One region of the Roseateles sp. GW821-FHT09G09 genome, then DNA from elsewhere that is predicted to be linked to it. Evidence: riboswitches for the same ligand, from Rfam matches in the RefSeq annotation. Region 1 holds a riboswitch; the other holds the start of a gene.
The links. A riboswitch is a leader RNA that binds a small molecule or an ion and turns the genes downstream of it on or off. The one in region 1 is predicted to bind cobalamin.
Positions count from the first base shown of each region.

Region 1 (10,129 bases):
CGAGTTCGCCAAGAAGGCCGAGCGCTACGAGACCGCGCTGATCCACGTCCGCGCCGCCGCCAAGGACTTCCCGGAACGCGAGGAGCCGCTGCTGCTGGCGCTGGAGCTGCTGCCGCACCGCCCCGAGGCCGAGGCGCTGATCACCGCCGAGCTGCAGGCCAAGCCCGACCGGCAGTCGCTGCGCCTGGCCTACGCCCGCGCGCTGGCCCGCGCGCAGCGCCCCGGCGACGCGGCGCGCGAGTTCCGCACGCTGACGCAGCAGTCGCCCGACGAGCCCGGCCACTGGCTGGCGCTGGGTTCGCTGGAGCTGGACCTGCAACATCCCGACGTCGCCGAGGCGGCGCTGCAGCGCTACATGAAGCTGGTCGAGCGGCCGGGCGTGTCGCCGCTGGCCGAGCGCGCGATCGCCGCCGCCGGCCTGGACAAGGCCGACCGGGAAGCGAAGCAGCAGGGTCAGTTGTTGCTGGCCCAGGCCGCGGAGATGCGCGGCGACTTCCAGACCGCCGAGAAGCGGCTGTCCGCGATCGACGCGGCGCCGGGCAACCTGGACATCGCCTACCGGCGCGCGTCGCTGCTGGCGCGCCAGGGCAAGCTCGAGGAAGGCCGCAAGCTGCTGCACCAGCTGCCCGCCGACCGCGAGCAGGACCGCCGCGCCCGCACGCTGGCCGAGTCGCAGCTGCTGCGCGACAACAAGCAGTGGCAGGCCGCCTATGACCTGCTCGGCCAGGCGATCACGCAGGCGCCCGAGGACGCCGACCTGATCTATGAACAGTCGATGATGGCCGAGAAGCTCGGCCGCGCGCAGGAGATGGAAGCGCTGCTGCAGAAGGTGATCCAGCTCAAGCCGCAGCACTACCACGCGTACAACGCGCTGGGCTACGCGCTGGCCGATCGCAACGAGCGGCTGCAGGAGGCGCGCGACCTGATCTCGAAGGCGCTGAGCTTCGCCCCGGGCGAGCCCTTCATCGTCGACAGCATGGGCTGGGTGGAGTTCAGACTGGGCCGCCTCGGCGAGGCCGAGCGGCTGCTGCGCCAGGCTTACGGCTCGCGCCCGGATCCCGAGATCGGCGCCCATCTGGGCGAGGTGCTCTGGGCCGCCGGCCAGCAGGACGAGGCGCGACGCATCTTCGCCGACGCCGCCCGCCGCGATCCGCGCAACGAGGCGCTGCAAGCGGCGATGCAACGCCTGCAGGTCCGCCCCTGATGCGGCGGCGGCAGTTCCATGCGGGCGCGCTCGCCGTCCTCGGCACGGCCGTGCTGGCCGGATGCAGCTCGCTGCCCAAGGCGACGGATGCCGCCGCGCTCGCCGACGCGCCACGGCTGACCGGCAAGTTCGGACTCATCGTGCCGGCCGGTGCCGGCGGTCAGCCGCGCGGGCAGAACGTCAACGCCAATTTCGAGCTGCTCGGCGATCCGCGCCGCGGTCAGCTCGAGATGAGCACCCCCCTCGGCAGCCTGGTGGCCCGCGTGACGTGGCAGCCCGGTTCGGCCTGGGTGAAGACGCCCGACGGCGACCGGGCCTACGACGACATCGACGCGTTGACGCAGGAGCTGCTCGGCGAGACGCTGCCGCTGCAGGCGCTCTTCGACTGGCTGCGCGGACGGCCATGGCCGCAGGCGCCGTCGCGGTCGGCCGGGGAGTCCGGCTTCCAGCAGCTCGGCTGGCAGGTCGACCTGCGGCGTTTCGACGTCCAGTTGATCTCCGCCCAACGGCTCAATCCGAACGGCCCCGAGCCGCTGGCGACGCTGCGCCTGAAACTCGACGCGCCGGCTTCGCCCTGAATGCTTCCGATTCCCCGTCCCACGTCCGCGACGTCCATGACCTCCTCCCTTTCCGCCTCGCCGATCCCTGCGCCCAAGGCGCTCAAGGCGCTCTACGACGTGCCGGCGCCGGCCAAGCTCAACCTGTTCCTGCACGTGGTGGGCAAGCGGCCGGACGGCTATCACCTGCTGCAGTCGCTGTTCGTGCTGATCGACTGGGCCGACACGCTGCACTTCGAGCGTCGCGACGACGGCGCCCTGCACCGCCATGACCGCGGCGACGCGCTGCCCGAGGACGACCTGTGCCTGCGCGCCGCGCGCGCGCTGCGGCAGGCCAGCGGCAGCGCGTTCGGCGCGGACATCCACATCGAGAAGCGGCTGCCCTCGGGCGCGGGCATGGGCGGAGGCTCGTCGGACGCGGCCAGCACGCTGCTGGCGCTCAACCGGCTGTGGGGCTTGAACTGGTCGCGCGAGCGTCTGCTGCCGATCGCGCTGAAGCTGGGGGCGGACGTGCCCTTCTTCGTCGGTGGTCGCAACGCCTTCGTCGAAGGCATCGGCGAAGTGCTGACCCCGCTGGAGGTGCCGGAGTTGCAGCTCGCGGTGGTCAAGCCGGGGGCGAGCATCGCCACCAAGGACATTTTTTCCAGCCCGCTGTTGCAAAGGTCTGAAAGCGTGGCTATAGTAGCGGGCTTTCCTGCAGCGAACGACGGACGCAGCAAAGAGGTTCTGGGAACAGAATCTCCGAGTAACGAAGTCAATAGCTGGGGTGGACGCAAAGGCAATATTGCCCGCGATCACCAAACGTCGGAAATACTCGTTCAGCAGTTGTTTGAAGGATGGGGCAGAAATGATCTGCAACCTCCCGCCGAAGCTGCCAGCCACGAAGTATCGAAGGCGCTTGAATGGTTGCAGAGCCGCTACGAAAATTCTCGTATGACAGGTTCAGGCAGTGCAGTTTTTGCTATAGTTCGACCCTCGCTGAATGCAACGCAAAACGCGAAGCAGACCGCAGCGGAAAAGATTGATGCAGTTTCCGGCCTGGAGAGCAATCTCAAGGCGACACCGGAAGGTGAGTTCGAAAAACTCCCCGAAGGTTGGGTCGGAAGAATGTGTCGCAGTCTGTCGGTTCACCCTTTGCGGGGCTGGGCCGAAGATTGAAGGTTGTAGGGTGCTGTTCCACGAACAGTGTCCGGTGTAGGGGAGTCGCCAAGTTGGTCAAGGCATCGGATTTTGATTCCGACATGCGAGGGTTCGAGTCCTTCCTCCCCTGCCAAATTTTCAGTTTCAATCCGGGACCCGCTGGGTTGGCCACCGGGCCATAAGTCTAAGGATGGCCCGCTGTGCTGCTCAATACCGTCCTCTTCACGGGTAACGCAAACCCGACCCTCTCCAAAGAAATCGCCACGCATCTGGGCCTCGAGCTCGGCAAGGCCGTGGTCGGTCGGTTCTCCGATGGCGAGGTGGCTGTTGAGATCCAGCAGAACGTCCGCGCCCGCGACGTGTTCATCGTCCAGCCCACCTGCGCGCCGACGAACGAGAACCTGATGGAACTGCTGATCATGGTCGATGCGATGAAGCGCGCCAGCGCGCGCCGCATCACCGCCGTGATCCCCTACTTCGGTTATGCGCGCCAGGATCGCCGCCCGCGGTCGACGCGCGTGCCGATCTCGGCCAAGGTCGTGGCCAACCTGCTGGAGACCGTCGGCGTCGAGCGCGTCCTGACGATGGACCTGCACGCGGACCAGATCCAGGGCTTCTTCGACATCCCGGTCGACAACATCTACGCCTCCCCGGTGCTGCTGTCGGACCTGAAGGCCCGCAACTACAGCGACCTGGTGGTGGTCAGCCCCGACGTCGGCGGCGTGGTCCGCGCGCGCGCGCTGGCCAAGCAGCTGGGCTGCGACCTGGCGATCATCGACAAGCGCCGTCCGTCGGCCAACGTCTCCGAGGTGATGCACGTCATCGGCGAGATCGACGGCCGCAACTGCGTGATCATGGACGACATGATCGACACGGCCGGCACGCTGGTGAAGGCGGCCGAAGTGCTGAAGGAACGTGGCGCCAGAAGCGTCTTCGCCTACTGCACGCACCCCATCCTGTCGGGCCCGGCGATCGAGCGCATCGCCGGTTCGATGCTGGACGAGGTCGTCATCACCAACACGATCCCGCTGTCGGAGACCGCCAAGGCCTGCGGCAAGATCCGCCAGCTGTCGGTCGCTTTCCTGTTCGCCGAGACCATCCGCCGCATTTCGGACGGCGAGTCGGTGACCTCCCTCTTTAGCGAGCAGAACAACAACTTCTGATCGCCCCCTGAGTTCCGGCCGCGGTCCGCAAGGACGGCGGCTGTTTCGCGAAGGCACCTGGTCGCGGGGCCTTCACCCGGAGCGTCAATCCTGGCGCTCCGTCCATTCTTGGAGATTGATATGAAATTCGTCGCTTTCGAGCGCAAGCTGCAGGGGACCGGAGCGAGCCGCCGCCTGCGCCACGCTGGCAAGGTTCCTGGCATCGTTTACGGTGCTGGCGAGCCGGCCGTCATCGAGCTGGATCACAACGCGCTGTTCCACGCCATGAAGAAGGAAGCTTTCCACAGCTCCATCCTCGACATGGAAGTGGAAGGCAAGACCACGCAAGTGCTGCTGCGTGACTTCCAGATGCACCCGTACAAACAGCAAGTCCTGCACGTGGACTTCCAGCGCGTCGACGCCACGACCAAGATCACCAAGAAGGTGCCGCTGCACTTCGTCGGTGAAGCCGAGTCGCCGGCCGTCAAGACCGACAAGGGCACCGTGAACCACGTGCTGACCCAGATCGAGATCACCTGCCTGGCGCAACAGCTGCCGGAGTTCATCGAAGTCGACCTGAGCGGTCTGACGATGGGTCACTCGATCCACGTGAACGACCTGAAGCTGGCCGATCACATCAAGATCGTCACGCACGGCAAGCCGAACCCGGTGGTCGCCACCCCGGTCCCGGCCGCGGCTGAAGAAGTCATCGTCGTGGCCGCCGCGCCGGTCGACGACAAGAAGAAGAAGAAGAAGTAATTTCTTCGTCTCCGGACGCGCGCCTGACGAGGATCGCGTCCGTTGTCTGGAATGCCCCCTTCGGGGTGGCATCTCCCCCCGAAGAAGGCCCCGCTCGCGGGGCCTTCTGCTTTTGCGCTCGGCACTGATAATCGCGCCCCATGATTCGTCTCTTTGTCGGCCTGGGCAATCCCGGCCCTGAATACGAGGACACCCGCCACAACGCGGGGTTCTGGTGGATCGATGCGCTCGCGCGCGGCCTGAAGGCGTCGCTGCAACTGGACACCAAGTACTCGGGCCTGGTCGCCCGGGTGAACGATGCGCCGGGCGCGCCCGGCCCGATCTGGCTGCTGCAGCCGATGACCTACATGAACCTCTCCGGCAAGTCGGTGGCGGCGCTGGCGCGCTTCTTCAAGATCGCGCCGGAGGAGATCCTCGCCATCCACGACGAGCTCGAGATCGCCCCCGGCGAGTTCAAGCTCAAGCAGGGCGGCGGCAACGCCGGCCACAACGGGCTGAAGGACATGCAGGCCCAGCTGGGCAGCGGGGACTTCTGGCGCCTGCGGCTGGGCATCGGCCATCCGGGCCACCGGGACGAGGTCGCCGGCTACGTGCTGCGCAAGCCGCCGCTGGCGGAGCGCCAGGCGGTCGAGGACAGCATCGGCAAGTCGCTCGAAGCCTTCAAGCTGATGACCGGCGGCGACATGGCCAAGGCCGTCGCGCTGCTGCACGCCAAGCCGCCGCGGCCCAAGCCGCCCAGACCGGCCCATCTGCCGCCCAAGCCGGGCGCCCCCGTTGCCGACTCGGCAACGCCTGCCCCCACGATTCCTCCTGCCCGACCCCCTTCCTCCGGAGACTGACATGTCCGCGCGCGCCGCCCTGATCCTGACGACTGCTGTTCTGGTCCTCATGTCTGGCGCGGCCCGCGCCCAGGACCGGCAGGAGGCGCCCAAGCCTGCGCCGGCGCAGGAGCGCACGCTCGGCTATTACCGTTGCGGCCCGGAAGGTCACGACTTGCGCGAGAGTCCCTGCCCCGACGGCCAGGGCCGGACGGCCGAGGTGGCCAAGGACAAGGTCGATCCCAAGGAGGCCGACGCCGCGCGCAAGCGCACGGCCGCCGAGACGCGCGACCTGGCCGCGCGCGAGCAGGCGCGTGAACGCCAGTCGGCGAAGGCGCCGTCCAAGGCGATCGGCATCGACGGCCGGCTGCCCGCGCAGCGTGCGACCAAACCGGTGAAACCCGCGGATCCGAAGAAGCCCAAGCCCAAGGACCCGAAGAAGCCGCCGAAGAAGAAGCCCAAGGCGCCCAAGACTCCCGATCCGGCCTTGCCGCCGACGCCGACCACGTCCTCGACGGGCACGAGCGCCGCACCTCGCTAGAATGCGCGCCGTTGGTGCTCGTGCGGACATTGCGTCCGTGCAGTTAAACGGGAATCAGGAAGTGGTCGCATCCCCGATGCGCGAACCAACCTGAGCTGTCCCCGCAACGGTAAGTGGCCGCCGGCCGCGCGCCCGGGATCCTGAGCAAGGACCACCGGGCGGCAGCCGGCACTGCCTGTCCCCATGTCCACTGGCGCCTGCGCGCTGGGAAGGACACAGGCAGCGGCCACCAGCCCGGATACCGGCCAACAGGTGGCGTCTCCAGCCGATCGCGACGCGTCCTGCGTGAGTCCTCTTCGAGTGCTCGCCAGGACGACCCGACGACGAGCCGGCGACGCCGTTTCTCAGAGGTCCTGCGGGTGAGCAGGCGTCTGAACTCCGTCGTTGGTCCGTTCCTCATGCTTCCGTTCGTTTCGCGCGCGCGCGCTGGTGCCCGCTCGCTGCCCGTCCTCACCCCGATGGCCGTCGCCCTGTCGACGCTCGTGGCGTTCGCGGGCTTCTCCTCGTCCGCGTCCGCGCAGTCCCTGCCCTCCCCCGCTTCCACTTCCGCATCCCCCGCGACAGCCCCCACGGGCTCCCCCGCCAACCGCCTCGACGATGTCACCGTCACCGGCACGCGCAGCCCGATGAAGCTGTCCGACGTCGCCGCCGACCTCACCGTCATCCACCGCGACACCATCGAACGCCAGGGCTTCGGCAACATCGCCACCCTGCTGCGCAATGTCGCCGGCCTGCAGATGGCCAGCAACGGCGGTCCGGGCAACTCGACCTCGGTCTTCGTGCGCGGCACCGAGACCCGCCACACCGTGGTCCTCATCGACGGCGTGCGCGTGGACGGCCAGTCCTCCGGCGGCGCCAGCTGGCACAACCTGCCGGTCTCGCAGATCGAGCGCATCGAGGTCCTCAAGGGCCCGGCCAGCGCGCTGTACGGCTCCGACGCGATCGGCGGCGTCGTGCAGATCTTCACCCGCAAGGGCGCGGGACGGACGCAGCTGGACCTCGGCATCGGCGGCGGCAACCTCGGCCAGGTGAAGGCCGATGTCGGCATCAGCGGCGGCACGGCGGACTTCGACTACGCCGGCTCGCTCGCGCTCGACCGCGGCACCGGCTTCAACGCCTACCTGAACACGACGGCCAGGAGCTACAACCCCGACGCCGACGGCTGGCGCAACTACAGCGGCAGCCTGCGCCTGGGCGGCCGCGTGGCCGAAGGCCAGCGCCTCGAGTTCCTCGGCCTGAAGAGCCGCAGCAACGCCGGCTACGACGCCGGCAAGAACGCCGACGACCGCGGCATCACCGAGACGCTGGCGGGCAAGCTCAGCCTGAACTCCACCTGGTCCCCGGCGCTGTCCACCCAGCTGTCGGCGGGCCAGTCCGAAGAGAACTACGAGACCAAGCCCAGTTCGCCCTACCTGACGAAGACGCGCATCCGCAGCGCCTCGCTGCAGGGCTCCTACCGGATCAACGAGCAGCACCAGCTCAACGGCCTGCTGGAGCGCCGCGAGGACCGCCTGGTCAACACCGACCTGGTCGGCGGCGGCCAGGGCACGCGCGACCAGAACGCGATCGGCCTGAGCTACCTCGGCACGCTGGGCGCCTTCAGCCTGCAGGCGCACGGCCGGCATGACGACGACAGCGAATTCGGCGGCATCGACACCGGCAGCCTCGCGGCCGGCTTCAAGCTCGGCGGCGGCTGGCGCGTGACGGCCTCGGCCGGCAACGCCTTCCGCGCGCCCACGCTGTACCAGCGCGGCAGCGTCTACGGTCCCGACACGACGAAGGCGGGCGTGGAGGAACTCCGCCCCGAGCGCGCGCAGAACCGCGAAGCCGGCCTGGCCTGGGCGCAAGGCAACTTCGACTTCGCGGTCACGACCTTCCACAACCGCGTCACCGACCTGATCGCCTTCGGCGCGGCCGGCAGCTGCCGCTCGACGACCGGCTGCTACAGCAACGTCGCCCGGGCGCTGCTCAAGGGCACCAGCCTGAAGGGCGGCGCGCAATTGGGTCCCCTGAACCTCAGCGCCACCGCGGACTTCCTGGATCCCACCGACGCCAACAGCGGCCGCCAGCTGCAACGCCGCGCCAAACGCTTCGGCACGCTGCGCGCGGAGACCGCGCTGCAGGCCTGGACGCTGGGCGCGAGCGTCGTCGGCTCCGGACAGCGCTTCGACGATGCCACCAACAGGACCCGGCTGGGCGGCTACGGGCTGCTCAACCTGGACGCGCAGTACGCGTTCGCCAAGGACTGGCGCCTGCAGCTGAACGTCGACAACGCGTTCAACCGCGACTACCAGACGGCCAATTTCTACCAGCAGGCGCCGCGCACCTGGTTCGTCACGCTGCGTTATTCGCCGTCGCTGTGATCCGAGGCGGCTGGCCTTGGCGCTAAGGTCTGCCCTTCGACAAACCCTGGAGATCCCGGATGTCCGCTCATCACCTGATCGTCGGCGGCCAGCGCAGCGGCAAGTCACGCCACGCGGAGCGCCTCGCGCTGCGCTGGGCGCGCACGCCGGGGCACCGCGTCACCGTCGTCGCGACCGCCGAGGCCCATGACGACGAGATGCGCGATCGCATCGCCCGCCATCGCGCCGACCGGCCCGCTGGCTTCGACACCGTCGAAGCGCCGCTGCGTCTGTGCGAGGCCTTGCGTGCCGCGTCCTCGCCGCAACGGCTGGTGGTCGTCGACTGCCTGACGCTGTGGCTGACGAACTGGCTGATGCCGATGGACGGCGCGCCGCGCCTCGAGGACTGGCGCGGCGAATGCGCCGACCTGCAGCGCCTGCTGCCGCAACTGGCCTCGCCGGTGGTCTTCGTCTCCAACGAGGTCGGTTGGGGCGTGATGCCGATGGGGCGCGAGGTGCGCGCGTATGTGGACGAACTCGGGTGGCTCAACCAGCTCATCGCGCGGCAGTGTGCCGAGCTCACCTTGATGGTGGCGGGACAGCCGTGGACCCGGGCGGTCGAGGCCCTGGACGACACCCACCGCGCTGCCGATGCGGCGAACGAAGCGAACGAGGAGAACAACGGATGACGCCGATGGAACGCTGGAAGCAAGGGGTGATCAAGGTCGCCGTCGGTGGCGCACTGCTGGGCGTGTTCGCTGCAACGGCGACCTTCTCGACGCGCGCCGTCGCCGCGCCCATCACGCTGAAGGACGACCGCGGCCACACGGTGACGCTGCCCGACGTCCCGCGCCGCATCGTCAGCCTGCTGCCCTCGCTCACCGAGACCATTTGCGAACTCGGCGACTGCGCCAAGGTGGTCGGCGTCGACCGTTTCTCCAACTTCCCGGTGAGCGTGCAGAAGCTGCCACGCCTGGGCGGTCTCGATGACACCAGCATCGAGGCGCTGGTCGCGCTCAAGCCCGACGTCGTCATGCTCGGCGTCTCCGCGCGCGTCATCGACCGCCTCGAAGGTCTTGGCCTGAAGGTCGTCGCGCTCGAGCCCAAGAGCATGAACGACGTCCAACGCGTGCTGGGCAAGGTGGGGCAGATCCTCGGCAAGGAGGACGAGGCGCGCCGGCTGTGGAACCGCATCGACGGCCACATCGCGCAGAGCGCCGCCACGCTGCCGCCCGGCGCGCGCGGCCTGAGCGTCTATTACGAGGTCGACGCCGGCCCCTACGGCGCGGGCACCGCGTCCTTCATGGGCGAGATCCTGACGCGGCTCGGCGCCAAGAACATCATCCCGGCCGAGCTCGGACCGTTCCCGAAACTGAATCCTGAATTCATCGTCCGCGCCGACCCGCAGGTCATCATGGTCGGCCAGCGCAACGCTGCCGGACTCCCGCAACGTCCGGGCTGGCCAGCGATCCGCGCGGTGAAGAACCAGCGCCTGTGCGTCTGGATCCCGTCGGAATCCGACGTCCTCGTGCGTCCCGGACCGCGCATGTCCGAGGCGGCCGCGCTGATGGCGCGCTGCCTGCGCGAGGCGGCGGCCGGTCCCGTGCCGCTGCCCACCGTGCCCTT
Region 1 covers NZ_JBWKOG010000002.1:146,869-156,997, reverse strand. Annotated here, with positions in the region: gene AC07O8_RS05635 (tetratricopeptide repeat protein) at 1-1,204, shown strand, start outside; gene AC07O8_RS05630 (lipoprotein insertase outer membrane protein LolB) at 1,204-1,782, shown strand; gene ispE (4-(cytidine 5'-diphospho)-2-C-methyl-D-erythritol kinase) at 1,819-2,919, shown strand; tRNA gene AC07O8_RS05620 (tRNA-Gln) at 2,958-3,034, shown strand; gene AC07O8_RS05615 (ribose-phosphate pyrophosphokinase) at 3,102-4,064, shown strand; gene AC07O8_RS05610 (50S ribosomal protein L25/general stress protein Ctc) at 4,185-4,802, shown strand; gene pth (aminoacyl-tRNA hydrolase) at 4,943-5,641, shown strand; gene AC07O8_RS05600 (hypothetical protein) at 5,643-6,161, shown strand; cobalamin riboswitch at 6,157-6,425, shown strand; gene AC07O8_RS05595 (TonB-dependent receptor domain-containing protein) at 6,620-8,524, shown strand; gene cobU (bifunctional adenosylcobinamide kinase/adenosylcobinamide-phosphate guanylyltransferase) at 8,584-9,192, shown strand; gene AC07O8_RS05585 (ABC transporter substrate-binding protein) at 9,189-10,129, shown strand, end outside.

Region 2 (10,129 bases), on a different contig from region 1:
GATGACGACCTTGATCGTCGACGCCCGCATGGCCTCCGCGTTGACGCTGCTTCAGGCCACCACGCAGCCCGTGTCCGAGATCGCGCGCGCTGTGGGCTACGACTCTCCCTCGCGCTTCGCCGTGCGCTTCCGCGAGCGCTTCGGTTTCGCGCCGACGTCCGTCCGCGGCCACGAGCGCGCGGCCTGACGCCTCGTTCTGCATCGCCTCGCTCGGAGGCTTCAACGAATTCAACGACGCCAACGCAACGCCATGATCACCCTCCACCACCTCGGCCATTCCCAATCGGAACGCATCCTCTGGCTCTGCGAAGAGTTGGGCATTCCCTACGAGCTCAAGCGCTACGCGCGCGACGCTGTGACGCGGCTATCGCCGCCCGAGCTCAAGGCACTGCATCCTCTCGGCGCCGCGCCGCTGATCGAGGACGGCGACCTGCTACTCGCGGAGTCCGCCGCGATCGTCGAGTACCTCATCGCCAGGCACGGCAACGGGCGGTTGAAACCCGACGCAGAGCATCCGGACTTCGCATCGTTCCTCTACTGGTTCCACTTCGCCAACGGCAATCTGCAGCCGGTAATGCTGCGACGGATGACGCTGGGACGCGCGTTGCCAGCCGATCATCCGGTCCTGGCGGCGACACAAGAGCGCCTCGACAAGGTCCTCGCACTCGTCGAGGAGCGGCTCGGTCAGGCGCGCTATTTCGCGGGCGACGAGTTCACGGCGGCGGACATCATGAGCGTGTTCTCGCTCACCACGATGCGGCTGTTCCTGCCGATCGATCTGGCGCCGTATCCGAGCATCCGAGCGTATCTGCAGCGCATCGGCGAGAGGCCTGCTTACCAGTTGGCCATGGCGAAGGGAGATCCGGATCTGACGACACAGTTGACCTAGTGGCGGAGCTTGGATGTTGCTGAGGCGACACGTCACGAGGGGTCGGCATCGATTCCCCTTTTTCGATGGGCAGCTTCTACACTTTCGGCCAAAACAAGGGAGGAATTGATGGCCGAAGAAGAGACTCCACTCTCACTATCCACAAGACCCGTCTCGCCACACCCCAAGGGTCCTCTCACGACCAAGTTGGGGAGACGGGTGGAACGCGCCTCATACCTTGACCTCCTGGTTGCAGCGTCATTCGTATTGATATTCGCGGCGACGTACTACAGCGTGGCGCCGCCTTCTCATTCGTTGATCGCGAACGGCGCACCGACCAGCCCGACTTTTTTTAACGCGCTGTACTTCAGCCTAGTGACATTCACAACGCTTGGCTACGGAGATCTCTCCCCAATTGGATTTGGAAGAGTCATCGCCACGTGCGTGGCGATGTCCGGCCTGGTGCTGACAGCGCTTCTAGTCGGAAAATTCGCGTCCGAGCGACAGCAGTCAACGCTTCTACTGCTCTACACAAGTGACGCCCAGAGAAGGCTGGAGGGATTCGCCACACAGCTCGAAGAATTGAGAACAAAGGCTGAAGACGACTTCAAAAGAAAGAATCTAAATCAATTGCGTGAGTCAACAAAGAGCCTTGCCAGCCTTCTCGAAGCCGCGTTCAACTACTTGTTGTTCAATGCAAGCCAAGCGCGCCTGATCGAATTCGGCAACACAAGTGCTTTGAATTCCGTCTACTTTCAATTTCGACAGATTCAACAGCTTTGCATTCGAATTCACACTGAACAGCTACGGGACCTGACCGTCAGCGACCGCACGTTCTCCATCACGACTCGCCTTGCTGGGATGATGGCAATCGTCTTGAAATTCCACCAGCTGCGCCCGCTTCACCAGTCATACAACAGCCAGGTTTTGCAATGGGTGGCCAAAACCTTCGGACGCTCGGCCAGCGTCTCAACGGTTGAGCTCAAAAGCAGCGCACCTCTATCGATTGCGAGATCGATGGAGGAGGCCTCTGCGGCACTTGTGCAATGGGCAGCGACACACTTAACCGAGACTCGCTTAGAGCAGGTGTTCAGACATATGCCAACTGGGGCACCTGCTTCGTGGCCCAAAGATATGCACAAGTCTGTAGCCAAACAACTGAACATCTCAAACTCACTGGCAGCAAAAGGTATCAAGGAGCTGGTTGAACGAAAGTGGCTTCCGAAAAAATGAAGGCAACCCGCATACTTAATCAAAGCCTGCTTCGATCAAGACTGAACACTGCGATCGACTTAGTCTAATTCTCAAGCTTCTGCAAGAAGGTCTGCTCATGTAATGGAGACTCGATGCTTAGGTGCGTTCCGCTCTGGCGTTCGAAGAATCCATATACCAAGCGCGCAGCACATTGATTGGCCACAACGGGCCAGCAAAGCTCAGCGCACATATCAGGATGGAAGTGAAGATTGCGCCAGTTCCCGAGCCACCGCAAAAATGGCACCGAGTGGGAAGTGGCTCGCGGGTCTTAGTGGATGTCCATCTGCGCGCCCACAGGGAAGTGATCTAGTCTGGACTCAACGTCTGACCGACTCGTGCAAGGACTGACACCAAACCCCAGTTCATTGTTCCTGAAGCGGTGGCCTTGCACCTCGTAGGCGTACGCGACGCGCAGCGAGTACCGGGAGCCAAACCGATTCGCACAACCTGGCATCAAGTACACCTGCTCCACGGTGGCATGTGTCGATTTCCAGTCCCTGCTGGAAACCTGGGCCACGCACATGTCTATGCCCTGGCGCGCCGCTGCCCTTCCGATGAACAAGCAAACTGCGAATGAGCTCACGATCAGCAGCCAGGGCAACCGCCGATCGCATGCCTGGAGAAGAAGGCGCTTCAGCCGCACCACCCTCCCCGTCCGCTCAGTCCCAATCCTTCATCGCGTGGTAGATCACCCAGCCCGCCGCGATCGTCCCGATCGGGAAAGCCAGCAACAGCGGCAGCACAATCGCGACGCTGACCCCGCGCGACCAGGGCACGCGGCGTGCGCTCACGCGCGACAGCCAGATGTGCCCCAGCGAGAACGCCAGCAGGAACAGCCAGACGATCACCAGGCCCTCGGAGAGCGTGCCGTTCCGGATCTTCGTCAGCAGGCCGATGGTCAGCATCGCCGTCGTCAGGAGATACAGGACCCCGATGATCATGTGCATGGACGACACCCGCGAACTCGGATGCGGCGGCCCGCGCCAGGTCCTGTCGGCCAGGCTCTCAGTCTGGTCTGCCAATGGCATTCAATCCTCCCTCGATATCCTCGAACGTGCGCCCGCCTTTGCCGGCGGGTCGCCCTCCTCCTGCGCCTTGATCAGCGCTTCTTGACGATCACGCTCCCCACCGAGTACCCCGCCCCGAACGAGCAGATCACCCCCAGGTCGCCCTGCTTGAGGTTGGCGCGGTGCTCGTGGAACGCGATCACCGAACCGGCCGACGCCGTGTTCGCATACGTGTCCAGGATCAGCGGCGCGATCTCCGCGCCGGCTTCGCCGCCGACCAGCTTCTTGATCACCAGCTGGTTCATGCCCAGGTTGGCCTGGTGCAGCCAGTAGCGGCTGACGTCGGTCGGCTGGATGTGCAGCGACGCCAGGTGGTTCTCGATGTGCGCCGCGGCGATCGGCACCACTTCCTTGAAGACCTTGCGGCCCTCCTGGCGGAAGGTCTTGTCGCGCGCCTCGGGATCGCTGTCCTCGGCCTTGTTCATGAAGCCGAAGTTGTTGCGGATGTTGTTGGAGAACTGCGTCGCCAGCTTGGTGCCCAGGATCTCCCACTGCTCCGGCGCCGTCGCCAGGTCGGCGCGCTCCACGACGATGGCCGTGCACACGTCGCCGAAGATGAAGTGGCAGTCGCGGTCCTTCCATTCCAGATGCGCGGACGTGATCTCCGGATTCACGATCAGCACGCACTTCGACGCGCCCGAGCGCACCGCGTTGTACGCCTGCTCCAGCGCGAAGGTCGCCGACGAGCACGCCACGTTCATGTCGAAGCCGTAGCCGCCCGCGCCCAGCGCCTGCTGGATCTCCACCGCCATCGCGGGATATGCGCGCTGCATGTTCGCCGCCGAGCAGAACACCGCGTCCACGTCCTCGGGCTGCCTGCCCGCGGCCGCCAGCGCCTTGCGCGACGCGTCGACCGCGATCTCCGCCATCAGCGACAACTGGTCGTCCGCCCGTTCCTCGAAGCGCGGGTACATGCGCGTCGGGTCCAGCACGCCGTCCTTCTCGATCACGTAGCGCTGCTTGATGCCCGAGGCCTTCTCGATGAACTCCACGTTGGAGTGCACCAGCGCCTCGCGCGTGCCGGCGGCGATCGCCTCGGCGTGCTCGGCGTTCTGCAGGTCCACGTAGCGGTTGAACGAGTCCACCAGCTCGGCGTTGGTGATGACGTGCGGGGGCTGGTAGAGCCCGGTGCCGCTGATGACGACGGAATGCATGTGGCTGGTCTTCGGATGTCGCCCGTTGAAGGGCCAAGGGGGCGAAGTTTAGCGAACTGCGCCCAAAAGCCCCTGATCGATGCATGCTGCACCGCAGCGCGGCAGCGGCGCCCCGCAGCACGCGTAGAATGGGTCACCGGGCCCAAATTTTGGGACCCGGTTTTTTTTGGCCGGGTCCCAAGTCAAGCGCTCGCAGCCCAGGGCGTGCACTGCATCAACGCAGCCCGACTTTGCGACTTTGGACCATGGAAATCTTCGACTACGACAACATCCTGCTGCTGCCGCGCAAGTGCCGCGTCAACAGCCGCAGCGAGTGCGACACCTCCGTCGAGTTCGGCCCCCGCCGCTTCAAGCTGCCGGCGGTGCCCGCGAACATGAAGACGGTCGTCGACGAGTCCATCACCGAATGGCTGGCCGCCAACGGCTACTTCTACGTGATGCACCGCTTCGACCTGGACGCCGTCGCCTTCGCCCGCACGATGCGCGACAAGGGCCTGCTGGTCTCCCTCAGCGCCGGCGTCAAGGACGCGGACTACGCCATCATCGACCGCCTCGCCGCCGAAGGCGTCGGCGCCGACTACATCACCATCGACATCGCCCACGGCCACGCCGACGCCGTGCAGCGCATGATCGCCCACATCAAGCACAAGCTGCCTGACACCTTCGTCATCGCCGGCAACGTCGGCACGCCCGAAGGCGTCATCGACCTCGAGAACTGGGGCGCCGACGCGACCAAGGTCGGCATCGGTCCGGGCAAGGTCTGCATCACGCGGCTGAAGACCGGTTTCGGCACCGGCGGCTGGCAGTTGTCGGCGTTGAAGTGGTGCGCCCGCGTCGCGACCAAGCCCATCATTGCCGACGGCGGCATCCGCCATCACGGCGACATTGCCAAGAGCGTGCGCTTCGGCGCCGCGATGGTGATGATCGGCTCGCTCTTCGCGGGTCATGAGGAGTCGCCCGGCAACACCGTCGAGGTCGACGGCAAGCGCTACAAGGAGTACTACGGCTCCGCGTCCGACTTCAACAAGGGCGAGTACAAGCACGTCGAAGGCAAGCGCATCCTCGAGCCCGTGAAGGGCCACCTGGCCGACACGCTGCGCGAGATGGAGGAGGACCTGCAGAGCTCCATCTCCTACGCCGGCGGCCGTGCCCTCGGCGATCTGCGCAAGGTGAACTACGTGGTCCTGGGCGGCGAGAACGCCGGCGAACACCTGTTCATGTAAGCCAAAGGCCAGCAGTCAGCCCGCAGGCCCAAGGCCCAAGGCCCGCGGACAGCGAGTGCTGCTGGGGCCGGAATGATGCTGGAGGTTCCCGGAGGGAGGCCTCCTGCATCGTGGAGAGCCCGCGCCAGACGACTCGAAGTCGAGAGGCCTCCCGTTATGATCCGCCCCGTTGGTGCTCGCGCCCGGCCTTCCGCCGGAGCAGTTCAACGGGAATCAGGAGGGGCTGCACCCACGCGGTCGTGGCCCCAACCTGAGCTGCCCCCGCAACGGTAAGCGGAAGGCGCGCCGCTTCTGAACGCAGAGGGTGCGCGGCTCGTGTCTGAGACCACTGGACGGTCGTCCGGGAAGGCAACACGGGTTCATTCTTCCGACAGCCCGGATACCGGCCAACAGGCGGATCGTCGCCGTGCTTCCAGGAGCATGGCGCGTCCATTCCGCATGCGGCCGCGGGGAAGCGGCCGTCTGCCGCTGCTCATCCGATTCCGACATGCAAGCCTCTTCTCCCCGCGCCACGCTGCGCGCTGTCGCCCGTGCTTCGGCGACCGCGCTGGTCGCCCTGCCCGCCCTGTCCTTCGCTCCGTCGAACGCCTTCGCGCAGTCCTCCCTAGATCCTGTCATCGTCATCGGCACCCGCGAGGCACAGCCCCTCAGCAAGAGCGTGGCCGACGTGGTCCTGATCGACGCCGACACGCTGCGCAACAGCGGCGCGAGCAGCGTGGCCGACGTGCTGCGCCGCTACGCCGGCGTGCAACTGGCGTCCAACGGCGGCCCGGGCCAGACCACGGGCTACTTCCTGCGTGGCGCCAACACGAGCTCGACCGTGGTCATGATCGACGGCGTGCGCGTGGGCTCCGCGACGCTGGGCCAGGCGGCTTTCGAATCGATGAGCCTGGCCAGCATCGAGCGCATCGAGGTGCTGCGCGGTCCCGCCTCCGGCCTGTACGGCACGGACGCGGTCGGCGGCGTGATCCAGATCGTCACGAAGAAGGGCCAGGGCGCGCTGAACGTCACCGGCGGCCTGGCCGTCGGCGACTACAGCTCGCGTCAGGGCGACTTCGGTGTCAGCGGGTCGCAGGCCGGTTTCGACTACGCCGCCAGCATCAGCCGCGAAACCAGCGACGGCACGACCGCCGTGCGCGGCGATCGCGGCAGCCCCTCCTACAACCCGGACGACGACGGCTACCACCGCACGGTCGCGACCGCACGTCTGGGATTCACCCCCGCCGAAGGCCACCGCATCGGCGTCAGCGCGACGCAGAGCCGCCTCAACGCGCAGTACGACAGCTACGAGTTCGGCCCGCCGGCCGACCCGTCGGGCGACTATCGCAACCGGCTCAAGACGCGCGAAGTCGCGGTCGACTACCGCGGCACGCTGTCGCCGATCTGGACCACGACGCTGCAGGTGGCGCACGGCACCGATGACTCCGTGACCGGCCTGGCCGACGCCGGCCGCTTCAAGACCACGCGCGATCAGGCCACCTGGCAGAACGCGCTGCGCATCGCGCCGGACCAGCAGGTGGTGCTGGCCTACGAGCGCCTCGAGGAGAAGGCGGACGGCGTCACCGACGGCACGCTCAAGCGCACCAACAACGCCTACATCGCCGGCTACAGCGGCCTGTTCGGCCGGGCGGCGCTTGAAGCCAACCTGCGCCGGGACGACAACTCGCTCTACGGCAACAACACGACGGGCAGCCTCGGCGGCAGCTACGCGCTGAGCTCGACGCTGAAGGTCCGCGCGCTGGCCGGCAAGACCTTCCGCGCGCCGACCTTCAACGACACCGATTTTCCCTTCTACGGCCATCACGACATCCGTCCTGAGAAGGGCCGCAGCGCGGAGTTGGGACTGAACTGGCGCTCGGGCGCGAGTAGCGCCTCGGCGACGGTCTATCGCAACAAGGTCAAGGACCTGATCGTGTACACCCCCGATGCGACGCTGTGCCCGGCGAACGACGACTTCGCCTTCGGCTGCGCCGCCAACGTCGGCAAGGCCACGCTGAAGGGCGCGACGCTGACCGGCGCGCACCGCCTGGGCAACTGGAACTTCGCCGCCAACGTCGACTTCCTCGATGCGAAGAACGACGAGACCGACGCGCGCCTGATCCGTCGCGCGGCGCATCAGGAAAGCGTCTCCGTCGACTACGACACCGGCGCGTGGAGCGCCGGCGCGACGGTGACCGACATCGGCAAGCGCCTGGACACGGCGGGCAACCTGGGCGGCTACGCGCTGCTGGACCTGCGCGCGACCTGGCGCTTCCTGCCGCAATGGCGCCTGGAAGCCAAGGTCCTCAACGCCGCCGACCGCGACGTGGAGCCGGTCTACTCGTACCAGGGCCTGGGCCGTCAAGCCTGGATCGGCGTGCGCTACGACATGAAGGGCTTCTGAGCCCGCGGGCCGCGCGGGCAGAACGTTCGCGCGGCCCCCCGAGCGCAGCGCTCGCGGTTCGGGGCCTCATCCCCTCACTTCGCCATTCCCATCGCCGCCTCCAGCTGCGCCGGATCGAACACCCGGCCCGCCTTGATCGTCTTCACGACCTGCCGCAGCGCGGCGATGTCCTTCAGCGGATCGCCGTCCAGCAGCACCATGTCGGCCTGCCGGCCCGCCGCGATCTCGCCGCGCTGGCCGGCCACGCCCAGCACCTGCGCCGGCGTCAGCGTCGCCAGGCGCAGCACCTCGGCGTTGGGAATGCCGGCGCGCACGTAGAGCGCCAGCTCGCGGTGCAGCGTGTAGCCCGCGAACGCGTCCGTGCCCGGCATCAGCGTCACGCCGCCGTCGTGCAGCCGCTTGACCAGCTGCAGCAGGCGCGGCAAGGCCTGCCGATACGCTTCCTCCTTGCCCGGCGGCACCGCCACCGCGCCGGACAGCAGCCGGCGCCGCACGATCGGCGGGAAGCGCTCGACCAGGCCCTGCAGCGCCGCCGGCGGCTCGCCCGGCGCGCCCGAGTACAGCCCCTCCAGGATCGCCACCGTCGGGTCGAGCACCGTGTGCCGACGTCGCATTTCCGCGATGAAGCCCGTCACCGGCGCGCTGTCGAGGTCCAGTTGCAGCAGCTTCTCCGCCATCACCGTGTAGCGGTCCTTGCCGCGCGTGTCGGCGACCTCGGGGAAGAAATTCAGCACGATGAAGTTCAGGTGCTGGATCTCGTCCGCGCCGGCATCGATGAACTGCTCCGCCCGCATGAACGCCGGCACGTGGCCGCTGACGCGCAAACCGCGCGCATGCGCCATGTCGGCGATCGGACGCACCAGCTCCGGCTTGAAGGACGAATAGAGCTTGATCTGCGCGTAGCCGCGGTCGGCATACCAGTCGACCGCCTTGCGCGCCTGCTCGACCGTCTCGACGCGCACGTCGGTCGGGGCGGCCAGCGGACCGACGCCCTCGACGATGCCGGCCTTCACCACGCGCGGACCGAGCTCGGTGCCGGCGTCGAAGCGCTGCACGCGCTCGATCAGCGCGACGTTGTCGTTGGCCATGTCGCGCGCGCTGGTCACGCCCGCGATCAGGTCGAAGACCCCGTCCGTGCCGGAGAAATGCTGGTGCACGTCCCACAGCCCCGGCATCAGGAAACGTCCGGCCGCGTCGATGACCTCGGTGCCGGCCGGCGCCGGCAAGGCGTCGTCGGGCTCGACGCGCACGATGAAGCCGCCGCGCACCAGCACCCGCATGTCCTCGCGCGCGACCAGGTCGCGCGGCTCGAACACCCGCGCATGGCGGATCACCAAGTCGCCCTGCGGCACGTGTGTCAGCCGCTTCGCCAGGTCCGCGGACCAGCGCTTGTCCGCATCGCGCTGCGCGGCCGTCAGGCGCGCCAGCGCCGGCAGGTCGCGCGCTTCCAGCACCTCGAACCAGTCGTCGACCACGGCGGCGGTCTGCTGGCGCTCGTCCAGCCACACGGCCACCGGCGTGAAGTCGATGCCGGAGATCTGATGCAGCGTCAGCCGGCGCCCGCCCGCCACGATCGTCGGACCCTTCGTGAGCGTCGCCTCGCCGGCCGGCAGCAGGGTCAGGCGTTGCCCCGGCGCCTTCAGCAGCGCGCGGGCCAGTACGCCGGTGAACTCCGGCGGCGCGTTGGCGGGCAGGTAGAAGGCACCGGCCTCCGGCCACGCCGCCCCGCCCTGCTCCACGCGGTTCTTCCAGGACGCCTTGCCGTCGGCACGGTCGAAGCGCTCGGTGAGCGGGACCTTCCAGTAGTCGTTGCCCTCGGCCTCGTAACGCAGCGGCAGGCCGCGCGCATCAAGCGTCCATCGCGCGCGGAGCTGGTCGCCGCGGCCGCGCTCGCTGAAGGCGTAGTCGACCATCACCTCGTCGCCCTGGCGGCTCAGCGCCTGCCGGCCGACGGTCATGCCGTGGATCCGGACCTGCGTCAGCAGCGCCTTCGCGCCCGGCAGCACCTGCGGCGCGGGCAAGGCGGCTTGCGCCGCCTGGACGTCGGCGGCGGTCGGCGCCCATTGGCGCGCCGGATCGTCATGCGCGCGGGCGACCGGCGCCCAGAGCGAGATGACCATCGCCGCGCAGACCCGCAGATGCCGGTTTCGGTGGTCCAGGACACCCAGGGCGTTCAGGAC
Region 2 covers NZ_JBWKOG010000006.1:261,480-271,608, reverse strand. Annotated here, with positions in the region: gene AC07O8_RS17895 (helix-turn-helix transcriptional regulator) at 1-187, shown strand, start outside; gene AC07O8_RS17890 (glutathione S-transferase family protein) at 251-889, shown strand; gene AC07O8_RS17885 (potassium channel family protein) at 998-2,101, shown strand; gene AC07O8_RS17880 (DUF3592 domain-containing protein) at 2,391-2,576, opposite strand; gene AC07O8_RS17875 (hypothetical protein) at 2,782-3,150, opposite strand; gene AC07O8_RS17870 (beta-ketoacyl-ACP synthase III) at 3,222-4,343, opposite strand; gene AC07O8_RS17865 (GMP reductase) at 4,589-5,566, shown strand; cobalamin riboswitch at 5,720-5,971, shown strand; gene AC07O8_RS17860 (TonB-dependent receptor domain-containing protein) at 6,054-7,949, shown strand; gene AC07O8_RS17855 (amidohydrolase family protein) at 8,024-10,129, opposite strand, start outside.
Region 2: it holds a riboswitch for cobalamin, as region 1 does, so the genes downstream of both, AC07O8_RS17860 (TonB-dependent receptor domain-containing protein) here and AC07O8_RS05595 (TonB-dependent receptor domain-containing protein) in region 1, are expected to answer to the same signal.